One region of the Cellulosilyticum sp. genome, then DNA from elsewhere that is predicted to be linked to it. Evidence: riboswitches for the same ligand, from Rfam matches in the RefSeq annotation. Region 1 holds a riboswitch; the other holds the start of a gene.

Region 1 (5,679 bases):
ATTACGTAACCCTCTTCGTCTAGGCTGTAATTGAAGCCTAACTTTTGAAGTGTTGCTGGCGTTACATATGATGTACCATTTATAACTTTTGTTGTTACTTTTGTTGCTTCACCATCTATAACTACTGATGTTGCTTTTGTTTTTGAATCATATTTTACCTCAATATCTAATTGATTCATTGTGTCTTTAAGTGGAACATATACAGTATTACCTTTTACCACTAAATCTGTTTCATCAAGATAAGCTACATTTGGTACAAGTAAGCTTTGGAATTCTTCCATTGTATATACTTTTGTATCTGCGGGAAGCGTAATATCTTTTTTAGCTACTTTTTTACTTTCTGCTGTTGTTATAACCTTAACATTTACCTTTTCTCCATCTACATTAATTGCTAAGTTAGCTTCTACGCTTCCTTTATAGCTATCATCTGCAAATGCATAATTTACTTTTGCACTACTTCCTTTAAGCATTGTTTTTAATTCTGGAAGTAAAGCAGTCATTTGAGTTGATAATTCTTTTTGTAATTCTGCATAATCAGCATCTGTAACTTCTCCTGTAGTTAACATAGCTTCTTTCATGAGATCACTTTTGAAAAGTTCAGTCACAAAGTCGCTTGCTAATTGTACAAACTCTTCATCTGAAATTTCCATTGTATAAGTTCTATCAGTTTGTGTAATATCTAAATCTATATTGAATTTTTTCATTAAATCAATATATTTATTCATACCTTCTTTACTTACGTCAGCTGCTGCATATTCTAGTCCAATATATTCAGATGACACATTTTGTAATGAAGTAGAAGGCTCTACCCCTGTAAGCTTAAGAATATTTTCTATGTAAGATTTACTAAAGTAAGTTTGATTCCCTTTGCAAATAATTTTGATAGGTGCAATGGCACTTTCACCTTTTGTTAAATCAATAGTTTCCCCTGCTGCTTCTAACTTCTTAAATGTAATAGTTCCTTCCATAGCCTTATCAGCCATGTTCATATAAGAAGTTACATCGCCATAAAATTTAATTGTGTCTTCTCCTGCTTGAGCTTCCACTACAATATCTGCTTTTGAATCAACACCTTCCCAAGTATAAATTTTTTGCATCTCATCAAGTAAACTCATTCCTGTCTTATTACATCCAATCATCATAATAGCTGTAAAAACCATCATGAACAGTGCTAACACTTTTTTCTTCATCTTATATTCCTCCCTATAATATTAGTACCATCCCATATTATCCTATTTCTCAAATAATTTCAACATTCAAAATATACATAATTTAATTTATGAATATTCCTATTCCTCAATGTATGCCAAATAATAAAAAAGGCGGTGACATTTTCAGTCACCACCTTTTTCTTTTAGATTTCAGCTTTTAAAGCTTCTGCTTTATCTGTTCTTTCCCATGGTAAATCTACATCGATGCGACCGAAGTGACCATATGCTGCAGTTTGTTTGTAGATAGGTCTTCTAAGGTCTAACATTTTAATAATACCAGCTGGTCTAAGGTCGAAGTGTTTTTCAACAAGCTCAACAAGTTTTTCATCACTTACAACACCTGTGCCATGTGTATTTACAAGGATTGATACTGGTTTTGCTACACCGATTGCATATGCAAGTTCGATTTCACATTTTTTAGCAAGTCCTGCTGCTACGATATTTTTAGCCACATATCTAGCTGCATAAGCTGCTGAACGGTCTACTTTTGTTGGATCTTTTCCAGAGAATGCACCGCCGCCGTGGCTTGCGTATCCGCCATAAGTATCTACAATGATTTTACGTCCTGTAAGACCTGCATCACCAACTGGTCCACCAATTACGAAACGGCCTGTTGGATTGATGAAGTATTTAGTTTCAGCATCTAAAAGTTCAGCTGGAACGATTGGTTTAATAACGTGTTCCATAATATCTTGGTGAATTTGTTCTTGAGATACTTCTTCTGAATGTTGTGTAGAAACAACGATTGCATCAATTCTAACAACTTTATCCCCATCGTATTCTACTGTTACTTGTGTTTTACCATCTGGTCTTAAGTAGCTAAGTGTACCATTTTTACGTACTTCAGATAATCTTTTTGATAATCTGTGAGCAAGTGAAATTGGCATTGGCATAAGTTCTGGTGTTTCGTCACAAGCGAAACCAAACATCATCCCTTGATCTCCAGCACCGATTGCTTCAATTGCTTCTTCTGTCATTTCACCTTTTTTAGCTTCAAGGGCTTTATCTACACCCATAGCAATATCTGGTGATTGTTCATCAAGTGCAACGATTACACCACAAGAATGTCCATCGAAACCATATTCTGGTGCATTGTATCCAATTTCATTGATTGTATTTCTAACGATTTTGTTAATATCCACGTAGCAGTTAGTTGTAATCTCTCCCATAACTAATACAAGTCCTGTTGTAAGAGCTGTTTCACAAGCTACACGTGCATTTGGGTCTTGCTCAAAAATTGCATCTAAAACTGCATCTGACACTTGGTCTGCAATTTTATCTGGATGTCCTTCTGTTACTGATTCTGATGTAAATAATCTTCTTGCCATTTCTCATAGCCTCCTTAATATTCGTAGGATTCCTGAAACTAAAGCATAACGACTCACGTCATTTTCTTAATAAAAAAGACCTCATTCTAAGAATGAGGCCTTTGTATCTGTTCATTGATCCTCATCTTACGTATGTATAACACACGTGGGAATTGGCACCTTAGTCTATAAACTAGGTTGCCGGGTTTCACAGGGCCCTGTCCCTCCACCTCTCTGGATAAGAATTATTAAATTCATTATTAATTTTTCAATTGAACTCATTATAGCAACGTGCTATAGCTTTGTCAACACAATTATATATTTTTTTATATTTCTTGGTCTACACTACTTGTATGCATCGCTTGTTCATTAGCTAAATTATTTTGTGCTTGATATGTACTTAACATCTGCTTGTACATGCTATCAGCAAGGCCAATGCCACCTGCTTCTACCATATTTTCACACATTGCCTCGATCATACTATCTTCAAACATCTCTTCATAATCGCCTTTTTCAGTAATACCTTCACCCGTTAACATACTATCTTTCATTTTTTTAAAAACATAAGAAAGCATATAACTTTCGATTTCTTTACAGCTTTCTTTTAATTCATCTGTATTTTGTTCTGCCATAGCTTTTTGAAGTGTTTCACTGAAATCGGTATTTGCTACTTTATTATTTTGTGCTGTTAAATCTTTTTGAAGATCAACTACACTTTGAATACTTGTAATATCCATGTCTTAACCTCCTAACTAACGCTTAAGTTCATTAGCTTGTTGAAGCATTGTATCTACTGTTTGAATAGCCTTTGAATTAAGTTCATAAGCTCTTTGTGCCACAATTAACTTAACCATTTCATCAGCAACTTGTACGTTAGACCCCTCTAAATAGCCTGTACGTATTGTACTTCTTCGAATTCCTTCATCTTCACCTTCTACTAGAGGTACTCCTGAATTAGGTGTTTCTACATAATAGTTATTTCCTATAGCTTCAAGGCCTTGTACATTCGCAAACTGCACCATCTTGATTTGAGCAATATCCATTCTTGTATTTGTATCTTCATCCATGTAGTAAACTGAACCATCTTGTCCAATTGTCACCTTATCAATTGGTACATCTGTTCCAATAATAATAGATTCATCTTCTGTACTAAGTACTGTATTTCCATCAGAAGTTACAAGTGCATAGGCACCTTCATCAGCAAGCATAGAAATTCTAAAACTACCATCTTTTGTATACGCTACAGTATCATCACCTTTATCAATTGCAAAGAACCCATCCCCTTGAATTGCTAAATCTGTAGGATTATCTGTTTGTGTAAGTGTTCCAGATGTATAATTACGAGAGTTTGCAAGCGCACGTACACCATGACCTACTTGAGATGTAGATGGTTGCTGTACATTATTTCTCTCTGCTGTTGTTCCTAAGTTTGCATATAATAAACTTTTAAAGTTTGTTGTCTCCCTTTTATAGCCTACTGTATTTACGTTAGCCAAGTTATTTGCGATTGTATCTACGTTTAATTGTTGTGCTGTCATACCAGATGCAGCTGTCCATAATCCTCTTACCATTGTTTACTTATCCCCCTTATTATACATTAGCTAAATCATTAACTGCTTTTCCTAATAACGTATCATGTGTTTGTAATACCTTTTGATTTGCTTCATATGTTCTAGAAACTGTAATCATATCGACCATAGCTGTTACTGAGTTTACATTAGATGTCTCTAAAAATCCTTGAATAAGTGAACCTGTAAATTCTGTTCTTGGTGCGGTACTACTATATAAGTTGTCATTCATTTTAGTTAGTGCTCTAGTATCTGCAAAGTTTGCCAGATCTAATGTATCAATATATTCTGAGTCTAAGTAAACCTCACCATTCTCTTTAATAACAACATTTCCACCTTGGCTTAAGAAATCTTCACCAAAACTAATAGCGCCAGCTTGTCCCATTACACTATAGCCTTCTGATGTCACTAAATCACCATTTTGATTAATACTAAAGTTTCCATCACGTGTATATGCCTCACCATTTGGTGTATTCACTACAAAAAAGCCATCACCTTGAATTGCTAAATCTGTAATTTCTCCAGTATTTCTTACAGAGCCTTGAGTAAACTGAGTATAAACCTCAGCTACTTTCGCTCCTAAAGACATAGAACCTATTCTTCCATTATTAGGCTGATTATGTTGCATATCATTAATTCTCTTCATAAGTGTCTCTTGAAAAGAAGTGATGACCGTTGTGTCTTTCTTATATCCTGTAGTATTCACATTAGCTAAGTCATTAGAAATTACATCCATTTTCTTAGACTGCACATTCATCCCCGTAGCAGCCGTATACAAACCCTTTATCATAAGCTTTTCTTCTCCTCTTCCCTCTATTTTTTCCATAGTTAACTTTTTATTTCTAACTATCATTTGTTAACTTTTTACGGTTTTTCTACGCTTGTCTATGCCCTTTAGCATATCTATAGTCAACCCACATTCCAGTTCCTATGGCTACACAGCTCATAGCATCATCTGCAATAACTGTATTAATGCCAGTAGCTTCTGTAATCAACTTATCCAGTCCATAAATAAGGCTTCCGCCTCCAGTAAGAACAATTCCTCTATCAGAAATATCTGAAGCAAGTTCTGGTGGCGTTTCTTCTAAAACAGCACGAATACCATCAATAATACCTGTTACACTATCTGCTAATGCTTCTCTTATTTCTTCTGAGTTAACTGTTACATTTTTAGGAAGTCCAGATACTAAGTCTCTACCTCTTATTTCTATTTCGGCAAGTTCTTCTCTTTTATATACACTTCCCACACTAATTTTTATTTCTTCTGCTGTTCTTTCTCCAATAAGAAGGCTATATTTCTTTCTCATGAATTTTACAATCATATCATCAAATTCGTCCCCCGCGATTTTGAGTGATCTTTTAACAACAGCACCACCTAATGAAATAACAGCTATATCCGCAGTTCCACCACCGATATCTACAATCATACTTCCACAAGGTCTTGAAATATCTATACCAGCACCAATAGCCGCTGCAATTGGCTCTTCAATTGTATCTACAAATCTAGCCCCTGCTTGTCTTGTAGCATCTTCTACTGCCTTTTTTTCAACTTCTGTTACACCACTTGGAATACATACGCCAATTCTTGGTTTA
Region 2 (5,679 bases), on a different contig from region 1:
CAAACCCATCTAAGTTAATCATAACAGGCGTTAGAACCTCTGGATTTTCAGCTAATGCATAGACCGTTAAAGTCATATCTAAACTTTCTTGTGCATTCTCGACATATGCCTGAATCCAACCACTATCTAATAAAGAAAGGGAATCACGCTGATCCCCAAATATACTCCAAGGTAATGCTACACTTCGGTTGGCATTCATCATAACTAAAGGGACACGTCCGCCGCTGGCATAATGTAAAACTTCAGCCATATAAAGTAGTCCTTGAGAAGATGTAGCTGTAAAAGTTCTTGCCCCCATCACACTTGCCCCCATGACTGCTGATAAAGCTGAATGCTCTGACTCCACATACATATATTCTGCTTTTAATTCCCCACGTTCCACCATCTCAGCTAAGCGTTCTACAACAATGGTTTGAGGTGTAATAGGATAAGCTGCCACAACTAATGGTTTCGCTAATTTTACACCAATGGCTACTGCTTCATCTCCTGATACAAATTGATAGTTTTTTTTGTTTTCTAATGTATTAGTCATTCGCCTTCTCCCCCTCTAGCACAAGCTCAATGCAACCCTTCTTACATTCCTTTTGACAAATGCCACAGCCTTTGCAAAATCTATAATCAATTTTCATTTCATTTCCTTCTTTATAAATAACCCCCTCAGGACAAACCATATAGCACCAGTTACAATGACTACATTTTTCCTGATGAATCACAGGCCTTTCACTTCGCCAACCTTCCATAGTTTCTGTAAGCAGCATGGCTTCACCATAAGTGCCGCAAGGTAAATCTTTGATACTATTTATCTTAAAATCTTTGTTTACCTCAGGTCTATTCATCTTGTTTGCCCCCTTTCTCAAAGGATTTAATCGTTTCAAAGTAAGTAATAAGTCGCTCATTTTTCTCAGCAATTTTAGGTGCTAAGTCATAATGTACTGCTGCCTTTAAGCTTTCTAGAGTAACTAATTCACTATGGCTCACTAGAGCTGCTAACATAGTGGTATTTGTAATCGGTCTTCCCAAATACTTTTGTGCTACTGGCAAGGCATCAAATGTAATGAGCTTTTCGTTCGTACTTCCATCTTGAAGTATGCTGTACTTTTCTGGTGTCTCTGTATTTAATAAGAGTTTCCCATTTTCCTTAAGACGTTCAAGTAGATTAGGGGTATATAAACTTTCATCTAATACTACGAAGTAATCTGCCTTTACACTTTGACTCCTATCACGAATAGGTGCCTCACTAATCTTTGTATAAGCAAATACAGGTGCACCTCTTCGTTCTGGGCCAAAGCTTGGGAAACTTAAACTATACTTCTTCTCATATAGGCTTGCTGCAATACCCAATATTCTGGAAGAGGTAAAGGCTCCTTGCCCACCTCTTCCTAAAAATATAATTTCTATCATTACTTATGCTCCTTCTCTTAAATCTACCAAACGTTTCGCTTTGTGCGTTGCTCTTGGTAATTCTCCCTCTTCTAAAACAATAACTTCTTTAGGTTTAACGCCTAATTTCATTTTGATTTCATAAGCTACTTGCTCTCTTATAATATCTTCAGCAACATCTACGCCCTCTCGTCTTTCTACTTCTACTGTAAATTTCGTGATGTGTTTATCTTCTATAATATTCACACGATATTCTCCTGTTAAAGTATCAAACTTACGAATAACATGCTCAATGTCACTTGGAAATACATTTACACCACCAGCTATAAACATATCATCAATACGTCCTACGACTTTAATACGTTTTAAAGTACGACCGCATGCACATTTTTCATTAGTATAAGTCACGATATCCCCTGTTCTAAAACGAATCATTGGCCTAATTTCTTTACGAAGTGTTGTCAGAAGCATTTCACCTCTTTCACCTTCTTTAACAGGTAATCCAGTATGTTCATCTACTACTTCAACATAAACATGATCTTCGGCAATATGAATGCCATCATGCGCCTCACATTGCGCACCACAAGCACCAAAGATATCTGAAATCCCATAGAAGTCAAAGACTTCTGCATCCCAAAGGTCCTCAATAGCTTCCCTTGTTGCTGGGATAGAGCCTCCCGGTTCACCTGCTACAATAATTCGATTAATGGCTAAATCTGTAGCTGGATTGATTCCCTTTTGCTTAGCTGTTTCCCCTAAATACCATGCATAAGAAGGTGTGGTCCAAATGACTGTTGGCTGATACTGCTGAATAATGAATAATAAACGTTCTGCTGGAAGAGTTCCTGCCCAAATACATAAAGCCCCAAGATTTTGAGCACCTAATACGTCAGGCCCTCCTACAAAAAGTGAAAAGTTTAAAGCATGAATGTAGCGATCCTCTGGTCTCATACCAGCCTGCCAAAACAATCTACTCTCTACATCTTGGAATTCATCAAAATCTCTTTTACTAAATGGACTTGCAGTAGGGGCACCTGTTGAACCACTAGAAGATGAAATAAATACTACATCTTTTTCTGGTCTTACACACAAATCTCCAATAATAGGTGCTGCATCTTGCCTTTCACGTACATCATGTTTCGTTAAAATAGGAAATTTACGAAGATCCTCTAATGTTTGAAGGTCATTAGGTGTCACCCCGGCTGCTTCAAAACGCTTTTTATAATAAGGTGAATGCTCGTAAGCTTCTGTTATTTGTGATTTAAGTTGTTTGAGCTGATAAACTTCTAATTCTTCTCTTGATATAGTTTCGATTTCTTCGTTCCAATATTTTTTACTCATAAAAAATCCCTCCAATTCATATAGTCAGTCTTTTTTAAGGAATAAAAGAAAAAACTACTTTCTTTGATAAGAAAGCAGTTTCTAAATATCAGATATGCTCTCTCATCTCTCAAATCATTTATGTTTTTATAACTGATTTGTAGGAATTAGCACCTTTGAATTATACGTCTATAATTCTGGTTGCCGGGCTTCACAGGGCCAGTCCCTCAGCCTCTCTAGATAAGAAATAGTTTTATTCATTTTTAATTCCTAGTTATCTTATATGTTTAGAAGTATATTCCTAGATTTTAAAATTGTCAATACATTTCAAACTATTTTTATAAGTTTTATAATATTTATTGTATCTGCCATTTTTGTGTATACCAATCCGGCTTTTGGAAACTGCTAAACTCATAATCACTGCTCTCAATGACATCTTTAAAACCTTCTGACTGTACAACCTCTAAAATGTCTTTTACGAATTGGCTATCTATATCCTTCGTTTGAACAGCAATAACATTCTTCATTTCTTCTGCTAATACCTCTTTGTAAATAGCTGAATCTAAATCGATTCCTGCTGATAGCGCATAATTACCTGGTATAGCTGCTAAATCTGAGCTTTGTAATGTTCTTGGAAGCTGAGCGGCCTCTACTGGTGTAATCGTTAAGTTGAGTGGATTATCCTTTATATTTTTTTCACTAAAACTTGTAACATCTACAGTTTCATCAATAGTTAATAAACCTGCATTTTGTGCTTCCTTTAATGCACGTCTTAAGTTGGTTACATCATTAGGTACAGTCAAAGTCGCACCTGTTTCTACCTGTGAGAGATCTGTATATTTATTTGAATAAATGCCTAGCCCTACTGTTGGGATATTAATTAAGTTACTTAATTCTAAGCTATGCTCAGTTTTAAAATTCTCAAGGTATATACTATGTTGAAACATATTGGCATCTACTTCACCTTTTCCTAATGCTAAATTAGGCTGTACATAATCACTAAACTCAATAATTTCAACCTTATATCCTTTTTCCTCAAGTCCTGGTTTAATGGCGTACTTGATCATATCACCATAAGGGCCAGGGCAAGTTCCAAATTTGATTGTATCCTTGCTGTCTCCTGTATGATTGGTAACAGTGGCAGCATCACTATTTGTTGCATTGTCACTACTTACACTTTGTGCTCCGCATCCTGTTAAAATTCCAAAGCCTACTACTGCTAATAATCCTAATTTATAAATTAAATTTTTTCTCATACTTATCCCCCCATATTTCATTCACTTTTCTATTTTTTACTTACACTTACAGCAATCTTTTCACCGATTACTTGAATCAGTTGCACAACAACGACTAATAATACCACTGTAATCACAAGTACATCCGTTTGATAGCGTTGATAACCATAACGAATTGCGAGATCTCCAATACCGCCGCCACCAACAGTTCCTGCCATTGATGAGTAGCCTATAATGCTAATTAGCGTAACTGTAATAGCTCTAATAATGCCAGGTAATGCTTCAACTAAAAGTACATCAAATACAATATCCTTCAAACTAGCCCCCATAGCTAGCGATGCTTCTATAACCCCTTTGTCTATTTCTGCAAAAGCCCCTTCCACTAATCGTGCTAAAAAGGCTATGGCTGCTACAGTTAAAGGCACTGTTACAGCTGTTGCACCAATGGTTGTACCTAGTATTAAGTTGGTTAAAGGATACAGTAAAACTAATAAAATAATAAAAGGTATTGAACGAATAACATTAATCACTAAACCTGAAATTGCATTGATTGTTTTATTGGGGTGCAAAAGTGGTGAAGCTGTAATATATAAAACAAGTCCTAATAAGGTCCCTGCTACTATGGCAATAACCATTGAGATACCCACCATCAAACTAGTTTCCTTGGTTGCAATCCATAATGCTTCAATTAACTCATTTAAATTCATGCGACTTCACTCCCCTTTTCTCTAATGATTTCTATATCTTCAGTGTTAGACCGAATATATCTAAGTGCCTCATCTACAGCATTATTTTCCCCTGTAATACTAACAACTAATGTGCCAATTGGTCTTTCCATGATGTATTCAATACGCCCATGTAAAATATTTAAAACCACCTCATAGTTTTTGCTGGCATAGGCAATAATGGGTTCAATGCTTTTATCTCCTTTGTAAATAAGCTTGATGATTTTGCCTTGAGTTTGTGAAATAATTTCTTCTGGAATATCTAATTGTGTTTTAACTAATTTCTTTGTAAGTTCTGCTTTAGGATTGGCAAAGACTTCATAAGTTGTCCCTTTTTCAATAATTTCACCATGACTCATTACTGCTACTTTAGTAAATAAATTTTTGGCGACTTCCATTTGATGTGTGATGAAAACAATAGTAATCCCCAATGACTTATTTATTTGCTTTAAGATATCCACAATTTCCACAGTTGTCTGTGCATCAAGTGCAGATGTTGCTTCATCACAAAGTAGAATTTTAGGATTTGTTGCTAATGCCCTCGCAATCCCCACACGTTGTTTTTGCCCACCACTTAAACTAGCTGGGTAAGCATTGATTTTATCCTTTAACCCCACCAATTCAAGTAATTCTTCAATGCGTGCCTTACGTTTTTCCTTAGGGTACTCTTGTACTTTAAGTGCAAGCTCTATATTTTGCCCTACTGTTTTTCTAGAAACTAAATTAAAGTGCTGAAAAATCATCCCTACCTTTTTACGCAGCTCTCTAATTTGGCTATTATTTAATGCTGTAACATCTTCATTATCTACGAAGATATGACCAATTGTAGGTTTCTGCAAACCATTAATTGTTCTAACTAATGTACTTTTTCCAGCACCACTGCCACCTACAATGCCATAAATATCTCCTGCTTCAATATGAAGTGAAACATCTTTTACTGCTACAAACTCCCCATCTTTTTGCTTAAATGTGACGCTAACATTTTCAAATCTAATCATAAGCTCCCCTCCTTAAAAGTG

The links. Region 1 has a riboswitch for S-adenosylmethionine ahead of metK (methionine adenosyltransferase). Riboswitches for the same ligand answer to the same signal wherever they lie in the genome.
Region 2: it holds a riboswitch for S-adenosylmethionine, as region 1 does, so the genes downstream of both, AC1VAQ_RS08500 (phenylacetate--CoA ligase family protein) here and metK (methionine adenosyltransferase) in region 1, are expected to answer to the same signal.

Annotation. Positions count from the first base shown of each region.
Region 1 is NZ_CEVXFV010000034.1:18,187-23,865, reverse strand. Features, by position in the region: gene AC1VAQ_RS13845 (hypothetical protein) at 1-1,190, opposite strand, end outside; gene metK (methionine adenosyltransferase) at 1,355-2,539, opposite strand; SAM riboswitch class I at 2,658-2,763, opposite strand; gene AC1VAQ_RS13835 (rod-binding protein) at 2,845-3,255, opposite strand; gene AC1VAQ_RS13830 (flagellar hook-basal body protein) at 3,271-4,089, opposite strand; gene flgF (flagellar basal-body rod protein FlgF) at 4,109-4,876, opposite strand; gene mreB (rod shape-determining protein) at 4,962-5,679, opposite strand, start outside.
Region 2 is NZ_CEVXFV010000015.1:35,524-41,202, forward strand. Features, by position in the region: gene porA (pyruvate ferredoxin oxidoreductase) at 1-532, opposite strand, end outside; gene AC1VAQ_RS08490 (4Fe-4S binding protein) at 525-836, opposite strand; gene AC1VAQ_RS08495 (2-oxoacid:acceptor oxidoreductase family protein) at 829-1,401, opposite strand; gene AC1VAQ_RS08500 (phenylacetate--CoA ligase family protein) at 1,405-2,721, opposite strand; SAM riboswitch class I at 2,821-2,947, opposite strand; gene AC1VAQ_RS08505 (MetQ/NlpA family ABC transporter substrate-binding protein) at 3,057-3,956, opposite strand; gene AC1VAQ_RS08510 (methionine ABC transporter permease) at 3,986-4,642, opposite strand; gene AC1VAQ_RS08515 (methionine ABC transporter ATP-binding protein) at 4,639-5,658, opposite strand; gene AC1VAQ_RS08520 (pyridoxal phosphate-dependent aminotransferase) at 5,671-5,679, opposite strand, start outside.